DNA from 3 places in the Bradyrhizobium sp. 482_C4_N1_8 genome. Region 1 is predicted to be linked to each of the others. Evidence: riboswitches for the same ligand, from Rfam matches in the RefSeq annotation. Region 1 holds a riboswitch; each other region holds the start of a gene.
The links. Region 1 has a riboswitch for cobalamin ahead of AB7Z56_RS30245 (energy-coupling factor ABC transporter permease). Riboswitches for the same ligand answer to the same signal wherever they lie in the genome.
Positions count from the first base shown of each region.

Region 2: linked by a shared signal. The riboswitch ahead of AB7Z56_RS31505 (TonB-dependent receptor) and the one ahead of AB7Z56_RS30245 (energy-coupling factor ABC transporter permease) in region 1 are both predicted to bind cobalamin.
Region 3: linked by a shared signal. The riboswitch ahead of AB7Z56_RS20955 (TonB-dependent receptor plug domain-containing protein) and the one ahead of AB7Z56_RS30245 (energy-coupling factor ABC transporter permease) in region 1 are both predicted to bind cobalamin.

Region 1 covers NZ_CP197231.1:6,304,332-6,310,512, forward strand. The annotation lists gene AB7Z56_RS30230 (histidine phosphatase family protein) at 1-505, shown strand, start outside; gene cobT (nicotinate-nucleotide--dimethylbenzimidazole phosphoribosyltransferase) at 512-1,564, opposite strand; gene cobF (precorrin-6A synthase (deacetylating)) at 1,575-2,324, opposite strand; gene AB7Z56_RS30245 (energy-coupling factor ABC transporter permease) at 2,373-3,050, opposite strand; cobalamin riboswitch at 3,088-3,305, opposite strand; gene cobA (uroporphyrinogen-III C-methyltransferase) at 3,351-4,082, opposite strand; gene AB7Z56_RS30255 (cobyrinate a,c-diamide synthase) at 4,079-5,389, opposite strand; gene cobM (precorrin-4 C(11)-methyltransferase) at 5,389-6,171, opposite strand; gene AB7Z56_RS30265 (cobalamin biosynthesis protein) at 6,168-6,181, opposite strand, start outside.
Region 2 covers NZ_CP197231.1:6,615,236-6,621,416, forward strand. The annotation lists gene AB7Z56_RS31485 (efflux RND transporter permease subunit) at 1-412, opposite strand, end outside; gene AB7Z56_RS31490 (efflux RND transporter periplasmic adaptor subunit) at 409-1,842, opposite strand; gene AB7Z56_RS31495 (FixH family protein) at 1,927-2,319, opposite strand; gene AB7Z56_RS31500 (hypothetical protein) at 2,422-2,787, opposite strand; cobalamin riboswitch at 3,019-3,226, shown strand; gene AB7Z56_RS31505 (TonB-dependent receptor) at 3,427-5,775, shown strand; gene AB7Z56_RS31510 (GFA family protein) at 5,914-6,181, shown strand, end outside.
Region 3 covers NZ_CP197231.1:4,382,853-4,389,033, forward strand. The annotation lists gene AB7Z56_RS20925 (lytic transglycosylase domain-containing protein) at 1-503, opposite strand, end outside; gene AB7Z56_RS20930 (adenylate/guanylate cyclase domain-containing protein) at 830-2,566, shown strand; gene AB7Z56_RS20935 (hypothetical protein) at 2,693-2,869, shown strand; gene AB7Z56_RS20940 (hypothetical protein) at 3,021-3,233, shown strand; gene AB7Z56_RS20945 (hypothetical protein) at 3,338-3,595, shown strand; gene AB7Z56_RS20950 (hypothetical protein) at 3,725-3,946, shown strand; cobalamin riboswitch at 4,022-4,235, shown strand; gene AB7Z56_RS20955 (TonB-dependent receptor plug domain-containing protein) at 4,350-6,181, shown strand, end outside.

The DNA of each region.
Region 1 (6,181 bases):
CGCAGCCGACGCGCCCGCCGATCTCGGCGATCGCGTGCAGCTGGAGGCGTTGCGGCAGAGGCTTCCGCCAGATGCTGCGAGCTTGGCGAGCCCGGCGCGACGTACGGTTGAGACGGCGCGCGCGCTGGGACTCGAACCCGCGTTGGTGCCCGAATTCAGTGAGCAGGATTTTGGCGACTGGACCGGCCTGCGGCATGACGAGCTCGCGGCGACCGGCGGCGAGGCCTATGCGCAGTTCTGGAGCAATCCGGCGCGCGGCCGGCCGCCGGGCGGCGAAAGTTTTGAGGATCAGGTCGCGCGCGTCCGGCTGGGTCTCGCGCAAATCGGCGCCGGCTCAGCAACGCTCGTCGTGCACTCCGGCACGATCCGCGCCGCACTCTGCATTGCTCTGGATCTGACACCACAAGCGGCCCTGCGCTTCGTGATCGATCCGTTGTCACTGACCCGGATCGACCGGCTCGCCACCGGCTGGCGCGTCGTCGCGGTCAATCAGCGCGCGGCTTGAGCTGGATCAGGCCGGGCGATCCGGCACGTTGGCCTGCGCGAAGGTCGCCATGCCGTTGTGAAGGCTGCACGCGAGCCGCACCAGCGGCAGCGCGATGGCGGCACCCGATCCTTCGCCGAGCCTGAGATCGAGGCTGATCAACGGCTGCACGTTCAGCGCGCGCAGCACCAGCCGATGCCCCTGCTCCGCCGATTGATGCGACGGCAGCAGGAATGGCTGGCACGACGGGTTCAGCCGCACCGCCGCCAACGCGGCCACGGATACGATGAAGCCATCGATCAACACGGGAATGCGGGCTTGTGCAGCCGCAATGATGGCGCCGCAGATCGCCGAGATTTCGAGGCCGCCGACGGCGCACAGGATCTTTTCCGGCGAAGCACCTGCAACGCCATGCCGCACGATCGCAGCGTCGATCACGCGCGCCTTGTGCGCACGGCCGGCCGCATCGACGCCGGTACCGCTGCCCGCGATCTCCTCGGCACTGATGCCAAGCAGGCTCGCCGCAATCGCCGCCGACGTCGTGGTATTGCCGATGCCCATCTCGCCGAAGATCAGGAGATCGGGCCTGCCGGCGTCTGCGCGCGCGACTGCGCGCTGACCGGCTTCGAAGGCGAATGCCAGCTCCGTGGGGGTGAGCGCGGCTTCCACGCTGAAGTCGCGCGTGCCGCTGCGCGGCTTGTCGGTGACGATTCCTGCCATCTCCTCCTGTGCCAGCGTACCGGCGTCGACGACCTCAAGGTTTGAGCCAAGCTCACGCGCCAGCACCGAGATCGCGGCACCGCCCGAGGCAAAATTCGCCATCATCGCGATGGTCACTCCTTGCGGATAGGCCGACACGCCCTGCGCGACGATGCCGTGATCGCCGGCGAAGACGATGATCGGCACCCGCGCGGCACGCGGCTGCTCGGTCGCCTGCAGGCCCGCAAGCTCGACCGCAAGCTGCTCCAGCCGGCCGAGCGCGCCAGCCGGCTTCGTCAGTTGCGCCTGACGCGCGAGCGCCGCCTCGCGATGGACAGCGGAGACATCGGGGCATTTCCGGGTGACCCATTCAGGGAGCATGCTGCCTCGCTTACGGCCTGCGCTTGAGAATGTAGCTGTCCATGATCCAGCCGTGCCGCTCGCGCGCATCCTGTCGCGCGGCGATGATGTGCGGGCCGATCTCGGCCAGAACGCCCGACATGACGATCTGATCGGGCATGCCGAGATAAGCGCCCCACCAGATGTGCAGCCCCGCAGGATCGAGCGACTGGAACGCCGTGCCGCCGTCGAGCATCACCACCACGGTATCGACGCCTTGCGGCCAGCCGCCCTCGCGCAAGCGGCGCCCCGTCGTGACGAGGAAGGGTTCGCCGATGTCGTTGAGCGGCAGCGCATGCGCCGCGCACAGCGCCTGGATCGAGGTGATGCCGGGCACAACTTCGATATCAGGCAAGGGATCGAGCCGCCGCGCAATGCGCAGCGAGGAATCGTAGAGCGAAGGATCGCCCCAGATCAGCAGCGCGACCTTGCCATCATCACCGAGATGGCTGGCGATCGTCTGCGACCAGGCCGCGGCCACGGCCTCGTGCCAATCGTCCACGCCCTTGTGATAATCCGCTTCACCGGCATCGCGCACGGGAAGATCGAACTCGGCAATGCGCGTCGTTTGATTGGTGAGCACATCCGCGCAGATCGTCCGCCTGAGATCTGCGAGATCGGACTTCGCCGTCCCCTTGCGCGGGATCAGGATGAGATCGGCCGCGTTGATGGCTTGAACGGCGGCGCGCGTGAGCTGCTCGGGATCGCCGCAACCGATGCCTATCAGGGAGAGCGTGAGCATCGTGAGTGCGAAGGGCGGCCATCACGGCCGCCCGTTCGCTTGTCTCTCTCAAGCCGCGTTATGCAAACGCGGGGTAACGAGGCCGGGCGCGGTGACGCCGCGCAGCGACTTCGCCAGCGCCAGCACACCGAGGTCGGCCAGCGGCTCGATCACGATGACGAGCGCGTAGGAGGCCGCGAAGGTCGCGATGTTGACGAGGTTGGTCGCACCGAAGCCCGAGCCATAGAGCGCCCAGAACGCGACCCAGGCGATGACGCCGGCCTGATACGTGGTCGAAAGCGCCAGCGCCTGGCGATACCTGAGATCGACATAGGCGGTGTTGCGGGCAATGATCCGCGCGGCGATCGCCTGGATCCCGAACAGCGGCACCAGCAGCGTGGTGACGTTCATGCCGAATTGCGGCAGATCGGGCGGCTCGAAGAAGATGCCCTGGAACAACAGTCCGAACGCAAGGCCGAAGGCCGCGGGCGCTGCCCCAAACAGCAGGAACAGGGTCGAGCCGAGGATGAAGTGCACCTCGGAGACGCCGACCGGGAAGTGCGGCAGGATCTCGAAGAAGACGAACACGAGGCCCGTGGTGGCGAGCGTCCGCGCCGCGAACGACGTGATGCCCTGCTCGCGCACGGTCTCGACCGCGAGCTTCAGCGCAACGCCGCCGACGGCGATGCCGGTTGCGTAACTCAACACGAGCTTGGCGCCCGATACGACTCCGGGTTCGATATGCATGGTTCAGTTCCTTCCTGCCGTCACACCCGACGGCCTTGGCCACAAGACATGCACGGCCGGTCTCCTGGCTCGCGGTTCACTGGGGTTCTCCGGCCTTCCCGGGCCTTGCGGCCCAGTGGCTGATCGGAGTCCCTCACCGCTTACAGTCGCGGGGGCGGCTGGGGTTTTGGGCGGCGCAACTGTCCGCCCACCCCCATTCCCGATTATGCTCCGGCGGTTTGCGCCGCCTCGAGCACCATGCATCTCCTGTGTGCCCCTTTCGCCAGCCGGGCGTCAAGGGGCGAAGGGCGGCCGGGACGGTCATGACGGATAATCCCCGGCCAGTGCGCCGAACAGGATCACGGCGGCCGTCGAGGCAGCGCCGCCCCGCGCAAGTTGCTCGGCCAGCTCGGCAATGGTGGTGCGGACCAGCCGCTCGTCGGGACGACCGAGGGATTCGGCGAACAGCGCCGGGGTATCAGGCGCGAGGCCGTGCTCGATCAATTTTGCGACAAGCGCCGGAAAGGTGCGCCGGCCCATATAGACCACGGTGGTCGCTTCGGGATCAGCCAGCGCCGCCCAGTTCAAATTCTGCGGCAGCTCGCCGGTGACATCGGCCCCGGTCACGAACTGCACCCGGCGCGAGGTGTGGCGCCGGGTCAGGGGAATGCCGGCTTGCGCAGCGGCGACACAGGCCGAGGTGATTCCGGGAATGATCTCGTAGCCGATGCCAGCTTCGCGCAGCGCCTCCAGCTCCTCCTCGAGCCGGCCAAAGATACCCGCATCGCCCGATTTCAGCCGCACCACACGGACACCAGCCGCGGCATAGTCGACCAGCAGGCGGTTGACGTGGTGCTGCTTGGTCGAGGGCCGCCCTGCCCGCTTCCCGACCGCGACGAGATTGGCGCCGGGCCGGGCCAGATCGAGGATCGCACCGGAGGCGAGGTCGTCATAGAGCACGACGTCGGCATCGCGCAGCCGCGCGGCACCTTTGAGCGTGAGGAGCTCCGGGTCGCCGGGGCCGGCCGAGATGAAAGTGACAAAACCGCTCACCGATCCTCCGCGATCAGATGGAAGAACGTGCCGGTGGCATGACCGCGGCGCGAGCCGGTCTCGGCGATGACCGCGCCTGTTGCATCGTGCACGACCGCCAGCGGCGTATCCGGCTGCGCGATAATCGTCGAATAGTGGAACTCATGACCGCGCAGGCGCGCGCCGGCCTGATGGCCCGGCATCGGCGCGGCGAGCGCAGCGAGACGATAGCCGAGATGCATGCGGCGCTTGGCAAAGCTCGTCTCCAGTCCGAGCAGGCCCGTCATCTCATGACGGACGCCGTCGGCGTCGGTCAGAGCGGTTCCCAGCACCATGTAGCCCCCGCATTCGCCGTGCACCGGCCGTTTGTCAGCGAAGGCACGCAGACCGTCGCGAAAGCGAGCATTGGCCGCGATCTTCCCCGCGTGCAGCTCAGGGTAGCCGCCGGGCAGCCAGCAGACATCGGCACTCGCGTCAGGCGCTTCATCGGCAAGCGGCGAGAAGGTCGATATCTCGGCGCCCGCCGCGCGCCAGGCTTCCAGCATGTGCGGATAGATGAAGGAGAACGCGGCATCGCGGGCCAACGCAATGCGCTGCCCGGGCGGCGTCACATTCATGCCGTTTGCCGCCGGTTGCGGCGACCAGCTCGCTGCCGATCGCAGCACCGCATCGAGATCGACATGCTCGGCGACGAAGCGCGCGGCTTCGTCGATCAGCTTGCCGATCTCGGCCTGCTCCTCGGCCTGCACCAGGCCGAGATGCCGTTTCGGCAGGCTGATCTCGGCATGGCGCGGCAGCGCGCCGAACACGGCGATGCCGGCGTCGTTGAGTGCACGCCGCACGAGATCTTCATGACGTGGGCTGGCGACGCGGTTGAGCACCACGCCGGCAAGGCGCACACCGGCGCGATAGTCACGAAGGCCTGCGGCGATCGCCGCCGCCGTCTGCGCCTGTCCGGAGGGATCGATCACCAGCAGCACCGGCCAGCCCAGCATCTCAGCAATGTCGGCGGTGGCGCCGGTGCCGGAGACGCCGCGCGCGGCGACGCCGTCGAACAGGCCCATCGAGCCCTCCGCGAGCACGACATCGGCATCAGTGCCGCGACCGACGAGATGAGCTATCGCCCCGCGATCCATCGCCCAGCTATCGACGTTGACGGAAGCGCGCCCCGTCGCAGCGGCATGGAAGGCGGGATCGATATAATCGGGCCCGCTCTTGAAGCACTGCACGTTCAATCCGCGATTGCGCCAGGCGCGCGCCAGCGCCAGCGTCAGCGTGGTCTTGCCGACGCCGGAGGCCGGCGCGGAGATGACGAGCCCTGCCGGCATCACGATGCCTCCGGAAAGCGCGGATCGGCACCGACCGGCCGATAGCGGCGGTCGTAGTCGACGGCATAGAGACGGCTCTCGTCAAAATCCGCAGCACCAAGCGTCTTGCCGACCAGGATCAGCGCCGTGCGCTCCATCTCGGTGCCGACGGCGGCATCGAGCGTCGCCAGCGTGGCGCGAACGATGCGCTGGTCCGGCCAGCTCGCACGCCAGACGATCGCGACGGGGCAATCCGCGCCGTAATGCGGCGTGAGCTCTGCGACGACCTTGTCGAGCAGATGGATCGACAGATGGATCGCGAGCACCGCTCCGGTGGCGGCGAACGCTGCGAGCTTTTCGCCCTCAGGCATCGCGCTGGCGCGGCCCGGCGTGCGCGTCAGCACCACTGACTGGGCAAGACCGGGCAGCGTCAGCTCAGCCTCTAGTGCAGCTGCTGCAGCCGAGAAGGACGGCACGCCCGGCGTGACCGTGTAGGGAATACCGAGCGCGCGCAGGCGGCGAAGCTGCTCGCCCATCGCCGACCAGATCGCGAGATCGCCCGAATGCAAGCGGGCAACATCCTTGCCGTCCGAATGCGCGGCAGCGATCTCCGCGATGATCTCGTCGAGCGACAGCGGTGCGGTGTTGACGATGCGGGCGCCGGGCGGGCAATGCGCCAGCACGCCCTCGGGCACCAGCGAGCCCGCATAGAGGCAGACCGGACAGGCCGCGATCAAGTCGCGTCCGCGCAACGTCAGCAAATCCGGAGCGCCCGGCCCGGCACCGATGAAGTGCACCGTCATGCGCCGTCTC
Region 2 (6,181 bases), 310 kb from region 1:
AGCCGACGCCGGTCGCGTCGGGCCCGATGGTCGGGGTGACGCCGGCGGGAAGCCTGGACGCCGCGCCGTTCAGGAATTCCATGACGCGCGACCGCGCCCAATAGATGTCGGTGCCGTCCTCGAAGATCACATAGACGAAGGAGACGCCGAAGAACGAGAAGCCGCGTACGACCTTCGATTTCGGCACGGTGAGCATCGCCGTCGTCAGCGGATAGGTGACCTGATCCTCGATCACCTGCGGCGCCTGGCCGGGATACTCGGTGTAGACGATGACCTGCGTATCCGAGAGGTCCGGGATCGCATCCAGCGGAAGGTGAACCAGGGCATAGAGGCCGGCGGCGGCCGCGAAGCCGGCGCCGAACAGCACGAGCAGCAGATTGCGCGCCGACCAGGCGATGATGCGGGCGATCATTTGTGATCTCCCGTTGCATTGCCAGGGCCGGCGTCGGTGGCCTGGGATGCCGCCTCGCCAAACCCCTTCAGCGCGGCCTTCAGGTTGCTTTCCGCATCGATCAGGAAGTTGGCGGAGGTCACCACCGCCTCGCCGTCCGCGAGACCATGGCGCACCTCGACATAGCCGCCGCCGCGACGGCCGAGCTTGACTTCCCGCGGCTCGAAACGCCCTTCCCCCTTGTCGACGAGCACGGCCTGCCGGCTGCCGGTGTCGAGCACCGCGCTGTCCTGTATCGCCAGGACGGGCGCGGCATCGGCCGTGTCGATGTCGGCATCGACGTACATGTCGGGCAGCAGCACCGCGTCCGGATTGGCGAGCTCGATCCTGATGCGAACGGTGCGCGTGTCGCGGTTCACCTGCGGATAGACGACGGCGATGGTCCCGGTGAAGGTCCGGCCGGGGAAACTGCGCGCGCGCACCGCGACTGACTGCCCCACCGCGATGTTGCCGAGATCGCGCTCGGCCACGTCGACCAGCGCCCAGACCACCGAGGTGTCCGCGATCCGGAACAGAACGTCGCCGGGATTGGCCCGCATCCCTTCGATCGCATTGCGTTCGAGCACGACCCCGTCGCGCGGCGCAGACCAGCGTATGGCGACGGGCGCGGTGTGCGTCTTGTCCATCTCCGCAATGACGGACTCGGGAACGTCGAGATTGACCAGCCGCTGTCGCGAGCCGCGGCCGTACATCTCGACACCGCCGACCGTCTTGGAGGTGATCGTCGCAAGATATTCCGCCGCTGCGGACGCCACCGCCGAACTGTAGATTTCCATCAGCGGCTGGCCGGCCTTCACGCGCGTGCCGGTGGTCACGTCGGCGACCTTCTGCACGAAGCTTTCGGCGCGCATCGCGATCACCGACACGCGGCGTTCATCGAGCTGGATCGTGCCGGGCGCCTTCACCGAGACCCGGATCGAGCGCCGCGTGACGGGCTCGGACTTCACGCCCGCGCGCTGGATCTTGCCGGGCGACAGCTTCACCGTGCCGTCGTCGGTGTCGTCGCCTTCGTAAACGGCGACATAGTCCATCCCCATCGGATCCTTCTTTGGGACGGGCGACGTGTCGGGCAGCCCCATCGGATTGCGGTAGTAGAGGATTTTTCGCGGCGAAGCCGCTTGCGCCTTCGGTAGCGCCGGCGCGACGGCCGCTCCATCGTCGTCGTAGACCGGCAGATAGTCCCGCCCGCGGTCGTCCTTCTTCGGACCCGCAGACCAGAGCGACGCGCCGCTTGGATCGCGGTAGTAGAGCGGAGTTCGCTCCGCGGCGGCCGCAGCCGATGATATGTCGGCCTCAGCGAGCCAGCCCGCACCGTTCGAATGCCAGTAGTAGCCGGCCAGGACCAGGCCGCCGCCCAGCGCAAGTGCCGTCAGGAGACGCAGCGTTTTCATGTCGTGTATCCGCGCACCCGGGAGCGCGCGTCCGTGTGAAGGAAAAGGGGGAATGTCGGGCGCTGCCGGGCAGCGCCCGAACGCTCACTTGACCGCCGTGACGATCACCTTGCCGGTGACGGTCTCCGGTTCGCCCTGCACCTTCACGGACAGCGTCATCTGGTAGCGGCCAGCCATCGGCAGGTCCGTCTTGAAGGCGTACACACCAGGCTCCCTGGACGGCAGCGGCGCGACCGCCGATTCCATCTCGGCCATCCCGTCCGGGGCCATGTCGAGGCGGGTCTTGAAGATGACTGCGTCCGGTATCGGCTTGCCGGACTGCTTGTTCGTCAGGCGAACGGCGAGCGTGACGTCTTCGCCCTTCCTCATCTGCGGAGTGACGGGCTCGAAGGCGTAGTCGCCCGCGCCCGCCATCGCGGCTGAAGCGGCAAGCGAAAGGGTGGCGGCGAGAGCCGCGGTGCGGATTTTGGAAAGCATTGTCTTGTCCTCATGAATTGATCTTTCGCCGTGGCGCGTGAAGCGCGCACGTCAGTCGTCGTCGCGAGCAGGCATGCCGCTCGCGTCTCGGGCTTTGCGAGATCAGATTCGAGGAGGTCGGAAAGGAGGACTGCCGCCGCGGAAGGAAACGACCTGATCCGGGGGAATAGCCAACGTGCTGGCCATGACGGCGAGACGCTCGAACGCCACGGGCCTGACATCACCGAGCGCGATGATCCCACCGACGCAGCAGAAGCCCATCCCGCACTTGTAGCCGCCGCTATGGGAGCCTGTTCCCTTCATGTCGGGACAACAATCGTCCATCGACATGTCGGCGTCGCCGCTCATGTGCATGGCCGTCTGCATGCCATCCGACGACATTGCGAGGTTCGCCGCGGACGCGCCAACCGGCAGCATCGCCAAGGATATGGCGATGGCGACTGCCAGGATGGTACGGACGAACTGCATCAATATCGACTTACTTTGTCAGGCCGGAACTCGGCCTCAGTAGCATATTCGGGCACCAAAGGCAGTCATTGATCGTGGTCAAGCGTTCGTTACCCAGGCTGGTCCGGAGGCCGGGTTGGACGTTTCGACGCGGTCCTTCGGACTATCGTGCAAAACAGCAACACAAGGCCACCATCGACCGACCAGCCCGTCCAGCAGCCCGCGCGGATGTTGACGCGCTCATCCCCTGATGCCAGTTTCGTGATCGGTAGTGTCCGCAAGGACTCTTCAAGGGAATGCGGTGCGTCCACCTCAGTGGGCAATTCCGCGGCTGCCCCCGCAACTGTAGGCGGATAGTCGACGACCAAACAAACCACTGGAGCCCCGCTTGGGCCTCTGGGAAGGTGGTCGAAGGCGATGACCCGCGAGCCAGGAAACCTGCTGCCAGCCATGGTCACGCGCGAACGCATTGGGCGGGGTGCCCTGATGTCGGACAAGTAGCCGGTGCATCCGCCGCCTGGGGCGAAGGTGGATGACTAAGGCAACCGCGGTGACGGTTTGTTTGCGTCGCCGCAGAGCGTTGTTGTGCAACATTTTCATTTCCGTGCTGGCGCAAGGCCAGCGTTATCGCGTGCTTTCCTGATTACTCTGCTCTCGTCGGTGTCCTTGTCGTCCGCGGCGCTCGCGCAAAGCGCGGCGCAGGACAACCGCTCCCGGGAGGTCGGCCCGGTGATCGTGTCGCCGCCTGCGCCGCGACAGGCTCCTGCCGTCAGCCCCGGCACTCAGAAGCAGCGCGCCGCCCGGCGCGCCGCGGGACGCAATCGTGGCGCCCCTGCTGTCGCCGTTCCGGCCACGCAAGCTCCGAGCGGCCCGGTGCAGACGCCGCTCAACACGGCAGCCGTCACCGATGTCGGCTCCCGGCTCGGCATCACGGCGCGCGAGATGCCGGCGACCGTCGAGGTCATCAGTCAGCGGACGATGCAGGACCTGGGCATCCGGACCACGACCGACGTCGCCAAGGCTGCAGTCGGCGTCACCGGCGGCGATGCGCCCGGCGCGCCCGCCATCTTCTCGATGCGTGGCTTTTCCGGCGACCAGATCTCCACGCTCTACAACGGCATCCCGATCGGGCCGTCGACCATGACCGGCCGTCCCATGGACGTGGCTGGCCTCCAGCAGGTCGAGATCATCAAGGGACCGGACTCGCTGGTGGCGGGCCTCGGTGCGACCGGCGGCGCCATCAACTACGTGAACAAGGCGCCGCACACCGGACCAATCGTCAACGACGCCTTCACCTCCTACGATTCCTTCAACGGCTATCGCGCCGGTTACGGATCGGGCGGCAGCACGCTGATCAACGGCCTCGACTACCGCTTCGATATCAGCCATTTCAACAACAAGGGCTTTATCGACGACACCTATTCGAAGCTCAGCAACGTCTCGGGCCAGCTGAACTATCGCGTCAACGAGAACCTGAAGATCTGGGGCGCAACCGAATACAGGCAGGACAACGACCGCTTCTACTGGGGGACGCCGCTGGTGCCGGCGAACGCGCCGGGCATCGTGCCGACGTACGGCATCGTGTCCGGCGTCTGGAGCAACTATTACCTCGGCGGCGGCACGCCGGTCCCGGTCACCATCGACGCGCGCACGCTGACCACGAACTACAACGTGCTCGACAATCACAGCGGCGCCAACGAGCTCTGGCTGCGCAGCGGCTTTCAATGGGACATCACCAACAACATCTCGCTGAAAAGCCAAGTCTACGGCTATGACGCCCACCGGCACTGGTTCAACAACGAGATCTCGTCGTTCGACCAGACCGTAGGCAATTTCGCAGGCGCGCAGAGCATCTACCGCGAGCGCCTGGCGCTCGATCACGCGCAGCGGCTCTACGGCAACATCACCGACCTCACCGTCAATTCCAACGTCGCCGGAATGGACAATCGCTTCGTCGCCACCGTGGCGGCGAGCAGCAACCAGTTCAACGTCTCGCAGGACACGTTGTTCTTCAATGACTACGTCGATCTCCTCAATCCGGACCGCGGCCTCTACGGCCCGCGCAGCGACGAGAAGATCTACACCCATCTCGACACCACCTCGCTGTCGTTCGAGGACCGGCTCAAGCTGACCTCGACCTTCGCGCTGATCGGCGGCATCCGTTTTGAGAATATCGAGCTGTCGCGGACCCGCTTCGACGAGACTGGCCTCCTGAAAGCCAGCTATCCTTTCTCGAAGACGTTCAATCCGGTCACCGGACGCATCGGCTACACCTGGGACATCGCGCCCGGCGTGATGCTTTACGGCCAGTACGCGACGGCGGCGGACCCGACGGTCGCGAACATCTTCATCCTCAGGCCCACGACGCCGCTGCTGCTCACGACGTCGCGAACCTACGAGACCGGCGTGAAGCTGCTGTCGGCCGACAAGCGCGCGGAGGCCACGCTCTCGGCCTTCGACATCGAGCGCAAGAACGTCTACGTCCCCGAAAGCGGCATCCTCTTCAACGTCGCCGGCAAGATGGCCTCCAAGGGCGTCGAGATTGCCGCCGCGGTCAATCCGGTCGCGGGCCTGAAACTATGGGGCAACGTCGCCTTCGTGCAGTCGCGCTTCATCGACTTCACCTATGTCGACGGCAATGGCGACTTCCAGTCCTATTCGGGCAAGACGCCGCCCAACGTTCCCAACTTCATCGCCAACGCCGGCGCCTCCTATCGCTTCGACACGAAGCTGCCGGTGGAGATCGGCGGCCTCGTCCGTCACGTCGGCGACCGCTTCAACTTCCAGGACAATCTGGTCACGATGGACGCCTACACGATCTTCGACGCATACGCGTTCGTCGATATTCCAAAAGCCTATTTCCCGGGCGTCGACCAGACCCGGATCAGCTTTCGCGTGAGGAACCTGACCAACAAGCTCTACGCGGCCTGGGGCGATCCGGGTTACACCGACCAGATCATCCTGGGCGCGCCGCGCAGCTACGAGGTCGCGGCTTCGTTCAAGTGGTAGTCGCGGATCACCTCGTCCGCGCCGTGGCGGGAGGTGTCACGCGACAGTAGGACGCAATCGCAAATCGATTGCGCCGTTGAAGCCGCGGGTCTCGAGAGCTATCGATCAACGAAACCTCGCTTCCATCGGGAGGAACGCATGAGCACCATCACCGGCGGTTGTCACTGTGGCGCAATCCGCTATCAGGTCGAGGGCGAAGCGATCGTGCACGCGCTGTGTCACTGCCGCGATTGCAGGCTTCACGCGGGCGCTCCCGTCGTCGGCTGGACGATGTACGCGGACGATGCCGTCAAGGTGACCAAGGGCGAGCCCAAGGTGTATCACTCCTCGGAACATGCCTGGCGGCACTTTTGCGGCGACTGCGGAACCGGCCTGTTTTATGTCAATGCCGACATGTTACCCGGGG
Region 3 (6,181 bases), 1.9 Mb from region 1:
GCCGCGTCGCTCTTCTCCTGCCACAGCCGCGCTTCGGCGCGGCGGCGGAGCAGGGCGCTGCTCGGCCAGTCCGGATTGGCGGCGAGGAAGGCGGCATAGCGCTTGAAAGGTGCCGTGCTCTCGGAATGGCGGAGCATGAACCAGTCGGCGAGCTTCTGTCCGGCCGGATCGGCAATGCGGTCGCGCGCGGCGCTCGCATCGTCGGTCTTGCCCTTGCGCGCGAGATCGATGGCGTCCTTCAGCGCGGCTAGGTCGCCGGTGAGCGGCGGCGGCGCCGGCTTGTCCGAGGGCTCGTCGTCCTTCTTCGACTTGCGCTTGGCCTCGGCGTGCTTGCCATGGCGCGACTTGACCGCAACATGGCGCTGCTTGCCGCCGGCTTTCGTCTCATGCGTTTTCTTTGACGCCGACGATTTGTGACTGCTCTTCGCTGCCAGCTCGGCAGGAAGAAGGGCCAATGCGGCCACGGCAACGACACACGCGAGCGAGCGTAGGCACTGGTTCATTCGATGGTCCCCCTGCGAAACCACTACAAACCAAGGTCCGCGACGACATGCGGCTTGAGAATCAAAGACGACACCCAAAACGATGCCACGACATCGTTTCGCAGTCCTCACGCTCCTTCAACAATGCGGCAAAATACCGATGGGAACTCGGGAACTTCCGAAATGGCGGAAAGGGCAATGCCTTCAACCTTTGTTAACGAATAGGGCTCGCGCGACGGTTGCGCGCGGTCAGGGGCGTCGCACGGGCCAGATTGCGCGTGTTCCCGCCGCCAAAACCGGTGTATTGAGTTCCCAACCGGTCCTTTCAGCTCTTACCCCCACCGCTCATGCCACTTTTCAACCAGTCGATCAGGCGCAAGATCGTCGGGATCGCCCTCGGATTGATCGTCCTGATGCTGGTCACCGCGATTCTTTCGATGGTGATGTCGAGCCAGGTCGGCGTCCTGCTCGACGAGCTGACCGATCGCTACATTCCGGCCTACGGCCATCTGGCGCGCGCCAACATCCGCTCGCTGGAGCGCTCGGTGGCGCTGCGGCGGATGGTCATGATGAAGATGCAGGCACCCTCGGAGGAGGAGGCCTATGCGGCGCGCCTGCGCGAATTCGAGGAGGCCGATCGGAAGATCGACGAGGAAGGCGAGGCCGCGCGCACGCACATCAACGCGATCATCGACGACAAGAGGACGCCTTCCGACAATGCCGGGCTGGCGCGGATCGAGACCCGCATCGAAACCGCTCTCACCGAGCTGCGTCACGACATGAATGAGGACCACGCAAAACTCCTCAAGCAGGTCGAAGGCAAGCAGATGACGGAGGCGCGCGGGACCCTTGAGCATCTCGACACCATACGCGACCAGTTCAACCAGAAGATCGACGCGATCCGCGCCGACATGCTGAAGCAGGTCTTCGCCAGTACGGCGACAGTGATCGGTCGCCAGCGCCAGGCGATGATCATTTCGGGCATCGTCACCATCCTCGCGGCGGTGGTCGGATTTGCTTTCGCGCTCCTCGTCTCCAGTGGCATCACGCGACCGGTGCGGCTGTTGCTCGCCGGCACCCGCGAGGTCGAGGCGGGTCGCTTCGACAAGACCATCACGGTCTCGACCCAGGACGAGATCGGCGAACTCGCCGCCGCCTTCAATCGCATGATCGAGCAGCTGCGGCACAACGAGCGGATCCGTGAGACCTTTGGCCGCTATATCGATCCCAAGGTGGCGCAGGGGCTGATCGACCGCCCGGAGGTCGCCATCGACGGCCAGCGCCGGGTGATGACGATCATGTTCTCCGACATGAGCGGCTTCACCTCGATGAGCGAGGGCATGACCCCGCGTGGCCTCGTCAAGGTGATGAACCACTATTTCACGGTGATGTCCGCGCCGATCCGGAGCCATCGCGGCGTCATCGATAAATATATCGGCGATGCCATCATGGCCTATTGGGGCCCTCCCTTCATTGAGGAGGACGAGCCGGCGCTGTTCGCCTGCTACGCCGCCATCGACATGGCCGATGAGGTGCCGGCGTTGCAGAAGCAATTGCCTGACCTGCTCGGCATCCGCGCCATGCCAGGCCCTTGCGATCTGCGCATCGGGATTGCCACCGGCGAGGTCCTGACCGGCAGCATCGGCTCCGAGCTGATGATGAGCTTCACCGTGATGGGCGATGCCGTGAACCTCGCTTCGCGGCTCGAACTGGTCAACAAGATCTACGGCACGCGGATCCTGATCGCGCAGGCCACGGCGGACGCGATCGGCTCGAACCTCGAGCTGCGCGAGATCGATCGTCTGGCGGTGGCCGGCCAAAGCGCATCGCAGGCCATTTTCGAGGTGATGAGCAAGGCGCACGGGCTCAGCGTCCCGCAGGAGAGCCTGCGCGCACGCTACGCCGAAGGCCTCGCCGCCTACCGCGCGCAGCGCTTCGACGAGGCTCGCGCCGCGTTCAATGCAGCGCTCGAAGCCGTGCCCGGCGACGGTCCCTCGCGCACGCTGCTCGGCCGCATCGCGCAGTTCGAAGCCAATCCGCCGGACGCCAATTGGGACGGCGCCTGGCGGCTGGAGCAGAAATAGCCGTCCTTGCCGGGCTTGCACCGCCCTTGCTGGAAAAAACGTTTCTACTCGATAACGATGTTCGCCGTGACCTATTTCTCAGGCTTAGGTTTGACGTCCCTTGTGGCGTTTGATGGGGACACGCCGATGACAGAACTTCATGACAGGCTGGAACGGTTCGAGACGCTCACCGCCGAATGCGAGCTGATTGCCAAGCTCGCCACCGACAGCACCAAGCGCGAGTTCTATCTGAGACTCTCGGAGCAGTACCGTCAGCTGGCGGTGGATATGCGGAAGGCGATCGCGACCAAGGCCGCGGCCTGACGCCACCTGCAATCCGTTCTTAATGTTTGGCGCGCATCCTTCGGGATGCGAGCGTCGCGATCATGATTGCTCGCATTGGGAATGCCGAGGTCCGTTGCGGTGCAGCGCATCTCGCTGACGTCGCTTTGCCGCTCCTCACCAGGGCAATCCCATGCGCCTTCTCGCAGTCCTCATCTTCGCGCTCATGACGGCCGCCTGCAACCAGGAGCAGGACATCACCGGCTCGACCCCGGTCTGTGCGATGCGGAGCTACACGTCCTACAATCCCCGCGACATGAACCAGTGCGTTGCCGCCTGCAAGGCGTGCGACCACGGCAACACCGTCACCTGCACCACGTCATGCACCCTCAAGGGCGCGCACTGAGCGGCGGCGCTGCCTGAAGCTGAGGAGCAGACGGTGCTCGGGCACCGGAACGATTCACATGGGTTAGTCATTGAAGGGGCAGGCAGGACGCGGAGTCCTATGGAATGGGTATGCTCGATCCCGGTCGGTTCCTGGTGTCGTGCTCGCATTGCGATGCATGGCCGATGGCGGCCAACGTCAAACGTTCGAGCTGGTCGGCGTCGCCGCACGAGGTCCGCTTCGTATGCCCGCGCTGTCGCCGCGAGGAGATCGCCATCATCTCGGCCTCCGGTGAACTGACCCCGATCCGGCGCATCGACGCTCCGCTGCGCGACGTCACCGCGGCCTGGGCTCAGGCCCAGCGGCCAAGAGGGCGGGCGTAGCCCGCCCGTCACAGGACCAAGAGATCGGGCGTAGTCGGCTCTGCGCAACGCCTTGCGCGGTCCGTTTTTTGGAACCCGGCCTACGCCGACGCGTTTCCGCTCCGACATCAACGCATCGAGGCCCTGCGAATGATCAGCGAGCATTTCGACACCCGCACCCGGATCAACATGAAGCTGGCGCTGGATCGGGTCTGCCGCAATCGCCCGGTCGGCGAGGACCATTGCTTTCGCAGGTCCGTTGCCGAGAACATCATCCGCTGCGCGCTCACAGGCCGCACCGGCATCGGCCAGCTCGTCGATGCCGGCGAGCGGGCGATGATCAGGACGCGTTCGGAGCGGGAGCCGGCCTGATTGCGCCGGCTCAATCTCCGGTGCGGCGCTCTGACCGTGATGCAACCGGCCGATTGACTCTTCGCTTGCCCGCCCCGTAGATTGGCTGGTGACGGTTCTCCTCACGGAGATCAAAAGGGAACGTGGTGCGAGGTTTTCCCGATACCGGGATATTCTCAACGCCACGGCTGCCCCCGCAACTGTAAGCGGCGAATCTTTCGTCATATGCCACTGGGAATCTCGGTCCTGGGAAGGCGACGTAAGGTAACGACCCGCGAGCCAGGAGACCTGCCGTCAGCCGTGGTCACACGCGAAGATGTCGGTCGGGGAGTACAGACATTAGCTTCACCGGAGCAATCGAACGCTCCGCCGTGAAACCTCGTTCGCTGTGACGTGCCACTGACGTCATACCGAGGTTACAAGAGTGTCCCGTATTGTCTTTGCCGCCAGGCGCTTCCGCGCCGGCGTTGTCGCGTTCGTTTCCCTGTATTCGCTCGATCTGTCCATTGCCCAGGCCCAGCAGTCGGCATCGCCCGATCTGCTGCCGCCGGTCGAGGTCGCGCCGACCGAGCGTGCGGCCAAGCCGCGAGCCGCGCGGCCTGCGCCCGACCAGCCCGAGCAGCGGCGCGTCGCTCGGCTGCCGAAGCCCGAGCTGGTGCCGGCGTCGCCCCCGGTTGCCGGGGTATCCGCGGCCAACCTGTTTCCGACGGTCGTCGTCAGTCCGACGGGCGTTGTCACTCCGACCAATCTGGTTGCGAGCTCGGTGACGGTTCTGACCGCCAGAGACATGGAGCGCGATCAGCGCCGGACCGCATCCGATGCGCTGAGCGCGGTTCCTGGCCTGAACCTCGTGCAGACCGGCGGTCCGGGTGGACAGACGTCGATCTTCATGCGCGGAACGAATTCCAACCACACCAAGGTCCTGATCGACGGCATCGATGTCAGCGATCCCAGCAACCCGAACCGTTCGTTTGATTTCGGCCAGTTGCTCACCTCCGACATTCAGCAGATCGAAGTCCTGCGCGGTCCGCAGGGCGGTCTCTACGGCGCAGACGCGCTGGGTGGCGTGATCTCCATCGTGACGAAGAAGGGCGACGGTCCCGCCCGCGCCACCGGCTCGGTCGAGGGAGGCTCGTTCGGAACGTTCAATCAAACTGCAGGTCTGAGCGGTTCACAGGACCACTTCAACTATGCCTTCAACGTCGCGCATTTCCACGCGAACGACGTGCCGGTGACGCCGGTCGAATTGCTGCCGCCGGGGCAGAAGGCGATCGGCAACTATTACGACAACATGACCTATTCGACGAAGCTTGGCGTCGAATTGAGCGAAAACCTGACGCTCAATAGCGTGGCGCGGTACACCGACGCCACCCTGCGCTTTACCGGAGACACCTTCGATCCCGTCACATCCGCGAGCTTTCCCGCGGCCGCGCAAAGCACGCAGACGGTGCACCAGCTCTTCACGCGCGGGGAGGCGGTCTGGTCCGCTCTCGACGACCGGATGAAAAGCTATTTCGGCGTCAACTACACCAATCACTGGAACTACAACATCTCGCCCGGCGACGCGATGGCCACGATCACGACCGGCGACCGCGTCAAGTATGATTGGCACACCACGACCCAGCTCGCGCCCAACAACAATGTCATCATTGGCGCGGAGCATGAGACCGAAACACTGCAAACGGCGACGGTTTCGGCGCAAAACGTCAACAAGGCCGGATATATGGAGCTGCAGTCCCAGTTCCGGGATCGCATCTTCTTCACGGCCAATGTCCGGCAGGACGACAACGAGCGGTTTGGAGAGCATCCGACCTTTCGTCTGGCGTCTGCCGTGATCGTGCCGGTCACGGATACGAAGTTCAAGGGAAGCTACGGCACGGGGTTCAAGGCGCCGACGCTCAACCAGCTTTACGTCAGCTTTCCCGCGTTCTTCTTCTTTGCAAATCCCAACCTCAGGCCCGAGGAAAGCGTCGGATACGACGCCGGCTTCGAGCAACCCTTGTTTGGCGATCGTGTCCGCTTCGGGTCGACCTACTTCCGTAACAACATTACCGACCTGATCCAGAGCACGTTCGATCCCGTGACGTTCACGAGCACCAGCACCAATATCGGCAAGGCGATCACGGAGGGCACGGAGAGCTTCGTCGCGGCTGCGATCACCGACCGGCTTCGCGTTCGTGCCGACTACACTTTTACCCGCGCAGTGGATGCAACGGCGGGACTGGAGCTGCTGAGGCGTCCGAAGGAGAAGTGGAG